DNA from 3 places in the Shewanella sp. KCT genome. Region 1 is predicted to be linked to each of the others. Evidence: predicted binding sites of a transcription regulator. Region 1 holds the regulator's gene; each other region holds the start of a gene.

Region 1 (4,176 bases):
GTTAACAGCTCATCCCATGGCAGGTGAGTCGAGCCCACAACGATAAAATTGGGGTTCTCCAGTGATTCGCGCTCGTTGTAGCTCAGCGGCTGCAGCTCGAGGTCCATCACCTGACCACCGGCCTCTTCGATGATGATCTGCGCCGCACCTGTGTCCCACTCGCCGGTTGGGCCGATGCGCACATAACAGTCGGCGCGGCCCTCTGCCACCAGGCAGCTCTTTAGAGCCGCACCGCCAAGCACCACGAGTTCACAATGCTTAGGATGATTGAAGAGCTTCAACACAGATTGAGGATCCTGACGGCGGCTCACCGCCAGACGCAGGCAGGGCTCATCGTCTTTGGTCAGCTGCTTGCTGGCGATACGCACCTCGCCCTTGCTGCTGCGCTTGTAGGCACCCAGACCTGCCACGGCATAGTAGACCACACCCGTCATGGGCACATAGACGATCCCCATGATGGGGCGGTTGTGCTCGACCAGGGCGATGATCACCGAGAAGTCGCCGCTACCGGCGATAAACTCACCGGTACCATCGAGAGGGTCAACCAACCAGTAACGCTGCCAGTCGGCGCGCAGGGAGAAGGGAATGTCGGCCGCTTCTTCTGAGAGGACGGGGATCTCAGGGGTAAGGCTGCTTAGCTGGGAAGAGATGATCTTATGGGCCGCGATATCGGCTGAGGTTACCGGGGTATTGTCGGATTTCACCTCTTTGTCAAAACTGCCCTCGAGGTAGATACCTTTGATGGCCTCACCCGCCTCGATGGCAATCGAAATCGCCTGCTCAACATACTCTTCTGGCTTCATCACAACTCCAACAGCCTACATCTGGCAATGCCTAATATGAAAATTTGAATTAACTACTTTAGTTTTAGATGTTTCTGTGCCAAAAACAAGGCGCTAACGCTTCGAGATTCGGAAAAATCATCTTCTAATAACAGCTCAGACCACTGGCTCAATGGCCAGCGTACCACCTCTATGGGTTCAGGCTCGTCACCCTGCAATCGACTCTCATACAGATCTTCGGCGACGAAGATCTGCATCTTGCTGGCAAAGTAGCCAGGCGCCAGGCTCAACTCCATCAGATGGGTCAGCTTACGGGCGCCAAAACCTATCTCTTCCTGCAGTTCACGGTTGGCCGCCTCGGCATGAGTCTCGCCGGGATCCACCAGGCCCTTGGGAAAGCCCAGCTCATAGCTGTGGGTGCCCGCCGCATATTCGCGCCCCAGCAGTAACTCCTCGCCATGCACAGGCACAACCATCACGGCGCCGCGGGCGTTGCCCTTCATGCGCTCATACTGACGCTCAACCTGGTTCGAAAATTTTAAATGCACCTGCTCTATCTGAAACAGACGGCTCTGGGCAACAACTTCGGCATGTAGGATCTGCGGCTTTTTGTCCGGCATGAAACTTCCTGATAAAAATGGCGTTTGCTTAACCACTCAATCTTACTATGATGGGCCTAATCCACAACTCAAACCAAGGAATTTTTTTACTCGATTTATGTTTCCCTGGAATAAGATAGATACCGTGCTGCTGGATATGGACGGCACCCTGTTGGATCTGCATTTCGACAACCATTTCTGGCTCAGTCTGGTGCCTCAGGCCTTGTGTGAACAAAGGCAGATCCCTAAGGCCGACGCCCAACAACTAGTGGAGACAGCCTACGCCAAGGTCTTCGGCACCCTGGAGTGGTATTGCCTGGAATATTGGCAACAGGAGCTGGGTCTGGACATTCTGGCTTTGCACCACACTCTGGTCGACCGGATCCAGCTGCGTCAGGACAGCATGCCCTTTCTCACCGCACTGGCCAGACACAGCAAGCGGCGCATCTTGGTCACCAATGCCCATCCCCACAGCCTGGCGCTGAAACTCGAGCATACAGATCTGGCTAACGGGCTCGATGAGATGCTCTCGAGTCACGCAACCGGCTATCCCAAGGAACACCCACAATTTTGGCGTCACCTGTTTAGTCAGTTTTCCCTGGATCCCAGCCGTTGCCTGTTTATCGACGACAGCGAGCCCATACTGCAGGCGGCCAAGCAGGCCGGCGTTGGCTACCAGCTGGGGATCAAGAATCCCGACAGCCAGAAGCCTCACAAGCAGTTTGCCGACTTCCCGGCCATCGACGATTACCATCATCTACTGCTCTCACTTGAACAGACGCATCTCGGCTAATCAATCACACTTTAGGCGCTAATCGCTTGATGGGATTGGGAGAAAATCTGGTTAATACTTGCACTGTATAAAATACTGTATATACTGACAGGTACTGTATGGAAAGACAGGATTAATCATGAGACCCTTAACCCCAAGACAAGCCGAGATTTTAGATCTGATAAAACGCAATATAGCCGACACGGGCATGCCGCCTACCCGTGCCGAGATTGCGCGTCGATTAGGCTTTAAGAGCGCCAACGCCGCCGAGGAACACCTCAAGGCCCTGGCCAAGAAAGGCTGCATCGAGATCATGCCCGGCACCTCACGTGGCATCAAGCTGACCCAAGAGGAAGAGCCTGAAGATCTCGGCCTGCCCCTCATAGGTCAGGTGGCCGCCGGTGAGCCTATCCTGGCCCAAGAGCATGTGGAACAACACTATCAGGTTGACCCTAGCATGTTCCGCCCCAGCGCCGACTTTCTGCTGCGCGTCAGGGGTGACAGTATGAAAGATATAGGTATTCTCGAGGGCGACCTACTGGCGGTACATAAGGTCGAACAGGCAAGAAACGGCCAGATAGTCGTGGCCCGCGTGGAAGATGATGTAACGGTTAAACGCTTCGAGAAACGTGGCAGTACCGTCTATCTGCATGCCGAAAATGAAGAGTATTCCCCTATCGTGGTGGACCTCACCACCCAGAGCCTGAGCATCGAAGGCCTGGCCGTCGGCGTTATTCGAAATGGAGACTGGCAATGAACAACCTAATGGGTATGGCGCCACGCCATCCAGGACTGTGGGTCGATCTCGACAGCTCACTAAAGCGCGGCGATGGCAACACTATCTCGACTACGGCAAGTTCGACCCAGGGCAAGCAGGAGCTGCAGGCCCTCACCCCGGAACTGGCTCGACTCAGTCAGCAGGGACAATGGGTGGTGTTAATCAGCCCACCTAATATAGGCTACAAGCAGATGCTGGCCGACGGCGGTGTGCGTATGGATCGCATCCTCTTGGTACACACCAAGGATGAGGTCGAAACCCTGTGGGCGATGGAAAAAGCCCTCACAAGTGGTACATCCAGTGCGGTGATCTGCTGGGCACAAACCCTGGATGCCCGTGACAGTCGTCGCCTACAGATAGTTGCCAAGAATACCCGCGCCCTGGGGGTGGTAATCGAAGATGCGAATGGTCACTTACCTGCCAACCCTTTTCCCCAAGAGGATCTCGGCGGCCAGACCTTGAGTCTGTTCAGTTCGCTGCATTGATATTCCGCGCTTTACCTTTCCATACAGACGCCCCGCCAGGGGCGTTTTTGTGTCTGTTTTGTTTAGAAAAATAAAATAAAAGTGATCTTGATCAATATTTAAACAGCCATTAAGTTAGTAAGAGATATCAACGATTATTTGTTATATCGCACAATTTGGTTGTCGGCTTGAGCGGCGAAAATGAACCTGTAATACCTCGCCCACAGAAGCTGAAATTGGTCTGATATATTCAGCCGTAAGTGCAAGCGTGGTCACCACCAGCAGAACAAGAGATTCACCACCGACGCACTTTGAAGTCATCGTTGCTTTTTTGGGAACTGAAGAGTTTGCATAGAGCCGAGACATACTGTGTGGCTCTTCTTTGTAGTTGCCTTCGCAATTGACAGAGGAGAAGTCTAGTGAAGCAAGTGTTGTGTTGTTTGCTGGCGTTGCTATTTACGCCCACCATACTCGCAGCAGATATGCCCCTGAATATGACATCAGGGGTCACAGAGATCAGCAATAAGGTGTTTAGCCTTCATATGACGATTCTCTATATCTGCTGTGCCATAGGCCTAGTCGTCTTTGGGGTGATGATCTACGCCATCATCAACCATAGGCGCTCCAAGGGTGCCGTCGCGGCAAACTTTCATGAGAGCACTAAGGTAGAGATCGCCTGGACGCTCGTTCCTTTTGTCATCTTGATCCTCATGGCCATCCCGGCCACCAAGACCCTCATCGCCATGGAAGATCCCAGCAATGCCGATCTCACCATCAAGAT
Region 2 (4,176 bases), on a different contig from region 1:
CTTGTTGGTGCCCAGCGCCGTATGGGGTGGAATGCCTATGGTGAGCAGGGCCGGGATCGACAGCAGGCCGCCGCCACCGGCGACGGCATCGATAAAACCTGCGATAAAGCCGGTCGCAGCCAGAATCGCCCAGCTACCTGGGTCGAGTAATAGATCCAATGGTTATCCTATTCGGTTGCTTTCTATTAGATAGCTTTTTATTCAATGACTTGACGAAAGGGAGGCAGGGCATCCAGTAGGGATTTGCCGTAGCGTTTGGTCACTAAACGGCGATCCAATATGGTGATTCTGCCATAATCCTCTTCTTTACGCAGTAATCTACCACAACTTTGGATCAGTTTACGCGAAGCATCTGGGATCGTCAGCTGTAAGAAGGGATTTCCTCCCTTTGCCTTAATGTATTCTGCGTGTGCCTGTTCCACCGGTGAGGTGGGCACGGCAAAGGGTAGTTTTGTGATAATCAGGTTCGTCAGGTAGTCGCCGGGAAGGTCGAGACCCTCAGAGAAACTGCCGGTACCGAAGATGATGCTGACCTCGCCATTATCGCAGCGCTGCTTATGATCTTGCAGCAGCTGCTGACGGGAGGCTTCCCCTTGAATAAGCAGCGGCGACTTAATCTTGCTTCTGACCAGATCGGCCACCTTCTCCATCTGCCAGTAGGAGGCAAATAGCACCAGGGTCGCCATCTCACCGTCGATAAGCGTGAGGATCTGTTCCGCCAGCTCGTCGGTATAGCGATCGTCCGTAGGTTCGGTGCGCATCTTGGGCAGATACAGGGTGGCGTTCTGCTGGAAGTCGAAGGGGCTGTCCATGGCCAGATAGCGACTGCCATCGTTGATGGAGAGCCCCACCTGATGGGTAAAGTGATTGAAGTTGTTCAGTGCCCTCAGGGTCGCGCTACATAGCACCACGCCGGCAGCCTTCTCCCATAGGAGGTTCTCGAGCATATAACCCACCTCGATCGGCGAGACATTAAACAGATAGTCGCTCTGCTTACCCACCAGATGCTCGACCCAGCGAGCCATGGGCGCTCCCTTGGCGCTGTCTTCCTTGGCCATCATCTTCCACAGCTTCTGCAGATTCTCCAGGCGCTGTAACATGAAGCCGGTTTCGCTTAGTAGCTGCTCAGATTGATGCTTAGGTAGCTCGCCATCCTTAATCGCCTCGTTGAGCAGCACCAGCATCTTGTTAAATTGCTTGAGCGCACTGCTCGACGCCGTGGCCAGGTTTTCTGCCAGCATGGTTAAGGCCGCCGGTAGCTTGCCGTGTTCGAAGCGGATGCGCCGCTCGGGGTTATCAAATTTGGACGCCTGGCCGTCGCAATATTGGGCGACGCTGGTGAGTAGGCTGGTGAGATCGTTGATGTGATCTAGCATGGCCTGGGCGGGGGCTATGATGTTGTTGCTCTTGAGCTGGTTCTGCAGCTTGGCGCTGGTCTTGCCGACCTTTTCCAGCCAGTCGATGGCGCCCCTAAGGGTTGCCTGGGCGCTGGAGAAGTCTCTGGCCACTATCGGCAGGTGATGGGCCTCGTCGATCACATAATAGAGCTCTTCCGGATCTGGCAGAATCACCCCGCCGCCCAGTTCGAGATCGGCAAACAGCAGACTATGGTTGGCAATTAGCACATCCCAGGTGTCGACATCTTCACGGGCCTTATGGAAGGGGCAGTGCCTGTGGCTGGCGAGTTGTCTGTGGCAGCTGTGTTTATCACAGGCGATCTGCTGCCACAGGTGATCGGGCAGCTGCTGAGACAGTGTGTCTCGCTCGCCGTTCCAGCGTCCTTCGTGAAAGTCTTTCAGCAGGCCTTGTAAGAGCTCGACCTGGCTATGGTCAGGCTTGGTCTGCCACATGGCCATCTGAGTGCCGTCATCGCCGCCGATCAGCATCTCAAGCTTAGAGAGACAGACATAGCGCTGACGCCCCTTTACCAGGCCGAAGGTGAAATTAAGCCCAGATTGCTTGGAGAAGAAGGGCAGATCCTTATTGAGCAGCTGCTCTTGCAAGGCAACCGTGGCGGTAGCGATACAGACCTTCTTCTTGCTCGCTAGTGCCAGCGGAATCGAGCCTAAGATATAAGCCAGTGACTTGCCTATGCCAGTGCCTGCCTCGACCACTATGATGCGTCTATGCTTGTCATATTCACCGGCGAGTGTCTTGGAGATCTCGGCGACGATATAATTTTGTTCCCGGCGCGATCTAAAGTTAGGCAGGGCGGCGGCAATCTCTTTGTAAATCGTTCGGATCTGGGTTTTAACGTCGGCAGATAACATGAAGGCTTAGTGCTGGCAAATAATGCTGTACATAATAACAGTGATTACATAGCCTAAGAAGAGTTGAAGTAAGGAATTCACGACTTATTTGTTGTCGTGTCACCTAATGTGTTGAAATTAATTGGATAATAGCCAGGCTTGCATGATTTAAACACCCCGCTGGTGAGCGTAAAAGGGCGGATCTTAACCCGTCACCACCAAGGCAGCGAATTACATTATTACCTTAGTACGGCCGAAGGGCCGGTTCGGGTCATTGTGCCCAATGGCGAGCGCATCTGTTTTTGTCGTACTCAGGATGAATTGAGTCTGCTCGGCGGCAACCATGAGAGTTGGATACGCAGCGAAGCGCTTAACCTGACCACCTTCGACGATGAGCCGGTCAGCGCCCTCTATTTCGCCAATAATCAAAGCTTTCGTCATCTAAGCCGTATCGCCATCGATAAGGGGATCTCCCTTTACGAGTCTGAACTCAGGGCCGAGCAGCGTTATCTCATCGAACGTTACATCGCCTTGGACGTAGAGTTTATCGGCCGCTGGCAAAGCCAAGCACTAGACACGCCTACGCTCATCGCCGAGCGGGCCAGACGGAGTGAGCTAGATGTTAATCGAGAAGTTAAGCTGGCTGTGGTCTCGCTGGATTTCGAATGTGCCATGGATGGAGAGCTTTTTAGTGTCGGGCTGTACGGCCAATCGGCCAGCGGCGAGCCCTATCAACAGGTGATCATGGTGGGGGAGGCGTGTGACTCGCCGCCTGAGTATCTAGAGCTTGTGCCCAATGAGGCGGCGTTGATTAAGGCGCTGCTGGATTGGTTTAAGCTCAATGATCCAGACATCATCATAGGCTGGGCGGTTGTGACCTTCGACCTGGCGCTCTTGTATCGCAGAGCCAAGGTGCTCAATATTCCGCTGACGCTTGGCAGGCTAGGCACTCAGCTTTCTTGGCGTGTCGATAACAAATATCGACCCGAGACCTTAATCTTGCCGGGCCGTGTGGTGCTCGATGGCATCGACTGGCTCAAGGCGGCCTTCTATCAGTTTGACAGTTTTAGCCTTGAGTCTGTCGCCAGAGAGCTACTCGGCGAGGGGAAGGCGATTCACAACGTCAGTCACCGCGCCGAGGAGATAGCGATCCTGTTTCGTGAGGATAAGGCGGCGCTGGCCCATTACAATATTACCGACTGTCGCCTGGTGTGGGAGATCTTTGCCAAAACCGATCTGCTGGCCTTTGTGATGGAGCGTTCGCGTCTAACCGGCTTAGAGCTCGGCCGGGTCGGCGCCTCGGTGGCGGCGTTTAATAATCTTTATCTGCCCCATCTGCACCGCGCCGGCTATGTGGCGCCCAGTGTGCCGGTCAGCGATGGCATAGAGAGCCCAGGCGGCTATGTGATGGATTCCAAACCCGGTCTCTATCAACATATATTGGTGCTCGATTTTAAGAGCCTCTATCCCTCTATTATCAGAACCTTCTTAATCGATCCCAAGGGGCTGGTGGAAGGATTAAAAGAAGGGGCTAATGCTGAGGTAAAGGGAGCAAGTGAAGGCAATGACACCGTGCCCGGATTTTTGGGCGCCCAGTTTAGTCGCAATTCTCCTATTCTGCCTGAGCTTATCGCAAGCCTGTCTGCCAAGCGCGAAGAAGCCAAGCGCGAAGCTAACGCCCCCCTGTCGCAGGCGATAAAGATCATCATGAACTCTCTCTACGGAGTGTTGGGGTCTCGCGGCTGCGTATTCCACGATGCGCGCCTGGCAAGCTCGATCACCCTAAGGGGTCATGAGATCATGAAGCAGACCAAGCAATGGATTGAGGCTCAGGGCTTGACCGTTATCTATGGCGATACCGACTCTACCTTCGTGCATATCTCCTCGCCCGAGCGTGTCGGTGATATCGACGCCTTTGCTAGGGAGT
Region 3 (4,176 bases), on a different contig from region 1:
AAAAACTCCAAGAAAGCACTTCTCAGCGCTGCAGTGGTTTGATACATGAAATCATCCTGAATTTGATTATTTTAGCGATGAAAGCAAAAGGCTCACCGACGATGCTCAGTTAGTCCAGCATTATAAGCAGTCTATGGATGAACAACCAGTGGTTTAGCCGAGGATCCCCAAAGAAAGCGTAAAAAGCCTGAGTTTCAATTGGGTCTTATAGAGGCTGAGTACTAATGGAGATAAAACGAGATCAGGATAGTGAACTAGAGCCCAGTATTACTCCTGGTAAAGATGAGGATATTAGTCGAAGTCTGGATCTACCTCTAAGGCATAGGCGACCTGATCGAAGCCAAAACCTTGGGAGAGAAGATAACGCACTCGTTTGGCGCGCTCTTTCTGATCTTCGATGGGGCCGCTAGTGGCATATTTCTTAGCAGCCTTCTGTCTCGCCAGCTCGAACCAGTCGCAGTCGCTCTGATTGAGGCTAGACTCGATAATCTCTTTGGCCAGTCCCTTCTGGGACATAGATTGGCGTATCTTGTTCTGACCATGGCCTTTAGCGATATGAGAGCTCAGCAAGAGCCCGGCAAACCTGGCATCATCGAGATATCCCTGGCTTTCACATTGACCAAGGACAGCCTCTATCTCGCCGTCCAGAAAACCTTTCTGGTTCAGCTTACTCTTTATCTGATAGCGGGAATAATCGCGGCGAGCCAGCAGGCCCACCGCGACTTGCATCGCCGACATAGTCATTGAGAAACCATAGTCATAACAAAATCATTGTCATTACAAAGCCAGAGTCTTAAGGCAAGGCTTAGTTGACTCGGCGAGCTTAAAATACTTCACCGGTTTCCAGGTCGACGTTCTCATCGCCTGTGGCCGACTGAGCCACCGCTTGACCACCGCCCAGCAACATGGCGCGTAACGCCTGGTCGATTTCGGCGCCAATCTCTGGGTTCTCAACCAGGTATTTACCGGCATTGGCACGGCCCTGGCCAATCTTGTCACCCTTGTAGCTGTACCAAGCACCTGACTTTTCAATCAACTTGTGCATCACACCAAGGTCTACCAACTCACCGGTACGGTTAATACCTTCACCATAAAGGATCTGGAACTCTGCCTGTTTGAATGGCGCGGCAATCTTGTTCTTCACCACCTTAACGCGAGTCTCGTTACCAATGACCTCTTCACGATCCTTGATGGCGCCGGTGCGACGAATATCCAGACGAACAGAGGCGTAGAACTTAAGTGCGTTACCACCGGTAGTGGTCTCAGGGTTACCGAACATCACGCCTATCTTCATACGGATCTGGTTGATGAAGATCAGCAAGGTGTTAGATTGCTTGAGGTTACCCGCTAGCTTACGCATCGCCTGGCTCATCATACGCGCCGCAAGGCCCATGTGAGAATCACCGATCTCACCCTCAATTTCCGCCTTAGGCGTAAGGGCCGCAACCGAGTCGACGATGATCACGTCGACGGCACCAGAACGAGTCAGGGCGTCACAGATCTCAAGCGCCTGTTCACCGGTATCAGGCTGAGAACACAGCAGGTTATCGATATCCACACCGAGTTTTTGTGCATAGATAGGATCCAGTGCGTGCTCGGCGTCGATGAAGGCACAAACCTTACCTTCGCGCTGGGCCGCGGCAATCACTTCCAGTGTAAGGGTGGTCTTACCCGAAGATTCAGGACCATAGATCTCAACGATACGACCCAGTGGCAGACCGCCTGCGCCCAATGCAACGTCAAGCGACAGAGAACCCGTTGAGATAGTCTCAACATCCATAGAGCGGTTTTCACCTAACTTCATGATAGAGCCTTTACCAAACTGCTTCTCAATCTGCCCAAGGACCGCGCTCAGGGCTTTCTCTTTATTCGCATCAATCTTCATTCTGCTTTCCTCTCAATCACAGACGCTGCGCTGTGGGGTATCCGTTAAGTTAAAGCCCGCTGACCGTTTCCGCATCGCTTTAGGCTGTCTCAATATGCAACCTAGTATACTGTACAATCATACAGTATCAAGTACTGTATGCGATTATTTTTACCTAAGCTCAGACAAAGTCGGCTTACCAGCCCCAGTCGCATTAGCGCTAAATTTATCCAAACAGACAGGATAAATGCGCAACCTCCATCAATTTATTGTTAGTATTGTGGCCATTCATTCTGTGCTGGCCGCGGGGCTATGACAGACATTTTTGTAGCAGGATACCTTGGTTAATTCATGAACGCCGTCGATACTCAACATCTTGAAAAGCACACCCCCATGATGCGTCAATATCTGACGCTGAAAGCCGAAACACCCGATATGTTGCTTTTTTATCGTATGGGAGATTTTTACGAGCTCTTCTACGACGATGCTAAGCGGGCCTCAGAACTGCTGGGGATCTCCCTCACGGCGCGTGGCAAGAGTGGCGGCGATCCTATCCCCATGGCAGGCATCCCCTACCATGCGGTGGAAGGCTACCTGGCAAAGCTGGTGCAGCTCAGGGTATCTGTGGCGATCTGCGAGCAGATAGGCGATCCCGCCACCACCAAGGGGCCGGTAGAACGTAAGATTGTTCGCATCGTCACTCCGGGTACGCTTACAGATGAGGCCCTGCTGCAGGAGCGGCAGGACAACCTGCTGGCCGCCGTCTATCACGGCAAGGTGGGTTTTGGTTACGCGACCCTGGATGTCTCATCCGGCCGCTTCGTGGTCACCGAACTGGCCAGCAAAGAGGCGCTGGAAGCCGAGCTGCAACGCACCAATCCAGCGGAGCTGCTCTACAGCGAAGATTTCAGCGAGCCGGCTTTGATCGCCTCACTGTCGGGTAAGCGTCGCCGCCCCGAATGGGAGTTCGACTACGACACCAGCTACAAGCTACTGCTGGAACAGTTCGGCACCAAAGATCTCTATGGCTTTGGCCTGGGGGAAGTCAGGCTATCGCTACAGGCGGCCGGCTGTCTTATCCAGTATGTGAAAGATACCCAACGCACCGCCCTGCCCCATATCAACGCTATCACCCGCTTCAATCAGTGCGACAGCATAGTACTGGACGCGGCCACCCGTAAGAATCTGGAGCTGACCCGCAACCTGCAAGGCGGTAGCGACAACACCCTGGCCTCGGTACTGGATAACACGGCGACCCCCATGGGCAGCCGTATGTTGCAGCGCTGGATCCATGAGCCGCTGCGCAACCATAACATCATCCGCGCCCGTCATGATGCCATTGACGAGCTTCTGGACAACGGCTATCACGAAAACCTGCATGAACAGCTAAAAGCCCTGGGCGACATAGAACGTATCACGGCGCGTCTGGCCATTCGTAGTGCCCGCCCGCGTGACTTTGCCCGTCTGCGTCAGGCACTAGCCCTGCTGCCCGAGATACAGCAGCAGCTGGTAGACTGCAACAGCCAGCACCTCAAGGCGCTCTCGAGTCACCTGGGCGACTTCCCCGAGGAGCATGCCTTGCTCAGCCGCGCCATAGTTGATAATCCGCCTATGCTGATCCGCGACGGCGGCGTGATCAAAGAGGGCTATCACAGCGAGCTGGATGAATGGCGCAAACTCAGCCAGGGAGCGACCGACTACCTCGCCGAGCTGGAAGCCCGGGAGAAGGCTGCCACCGGCGCCTCGACTCTGAAGGTGGGCTACAACCGGGTGCACGGCTACTACATAGAGGTGAGTCGCCGCGAGTCTGATCTTGTGCCTATGAGCTACCAGCGCAGACAAACCTTAAAAAATACCGAGCGTTATATCGTCGCCGAGCTTAAAGAACATGAGGAGAAGGTACTCTCCAGTCAGGGCAAGGCGCTGGCGTTGGAGAAACAGCTATGGGAAGAACTGTTCGATCTATTAATGCCCCGCCTGCACGAGCTACAGGCCTTCGCCCGCGCCGCCGCCGAGCTTGATGTGATCACCAACTTTGCCGAGCGTGCCGAGCAGCTGGACTATCACAGGCCAGAACTCACGGCCCAGAGCGGCATACATATCGAGGCGGGAAGACACCCAGTGGTCGAGCGCGTCAGTCAGACGCCATTTATCGCCAACCCTGTCAGCCTCAACCCGGCGAGGCGCATGCTGATCGTCACCGGTCCTAACATGGGCGGTAAGTCGACCTATATGCGCCAGGTGGCTCTGATCACCCTTATGGCCCATATAGGTAGCTTCGTGCCGGCCCAGAAGGCCGCCATCGGCCCTGT

Evidence for each region. Region 1 encodes LexA, which represses DNA repair genes until DNA is damaged. Its sites were predicted from a motif close to TACTGTATNNNNATACAGTA; they were not measured.
Region 2: dinG (ATP-dependent DNA helicase DinG) is a predicted target of LexA. The motif match lies at 2,294-2,313, and genes of this name have one in related genera.
Region 3: recA (recombinase RecA) is a predicted target of LexA. The motif match lies at 1,993-2,012, and genes of this name have one in related genera.

The regions. Positions count from the first base shown of each region.
Region 1 covers NZ_LVDJ01000007.1:220,161-224,336, reverse strand. Annotated here, with positions in the region: gene cysQ (3'(2'),5'-bisphosphate nucleotidase CysQ) at 1-803, opposite strand, end outside; gene nudE (ADP compounds hydrolase NudE) at 857-1,402, opposite strand; gene yrfG (GMP/IMP nucleotidase) at 1,500-2,174, shown strand; gene lexA (transcriptional repressor LexA) at 2,293-2,910, shown strand; gene AYI87_RS12325 (cell division inhibitor SulA) at 2,907-3,416, shown strand; gene coxB (cytochrome c oxidase subunit II) at 3,815-4,176, shown strand, end outside.
Region 2 covers NZ_LVDJ01000003.1:301,694-305,869, forward strand. Annotated here, with positions in the region: gene AYI87_RS06250 (sulfite exporter TauE/SafE family protein) at 1-159, opposite strand, end outside; gene dinG (ATP-dependent DNA helicase DinG) at 198-2,270, opposite strand; gene AYI87_RS06260 (DNA polymerase II) at 2,409-4,176, shown strand, end outside.
Region 3 covers NZ_LVDJ01000010.1:91,141-95,316, reverse strand. Annotated here, with positions in the region: gene alaS (alanine--tRNA ligase) at 1-47, opposite strand, end outside; gene recX (recombination regulator RecX) at 292-744, opposite strand; gene recA (recombinase RecA) at 824-1,885, opposite strand; gene mutS (DNA mismatch repair protein MutS) at 2,216-4,176, shown strand, end outside.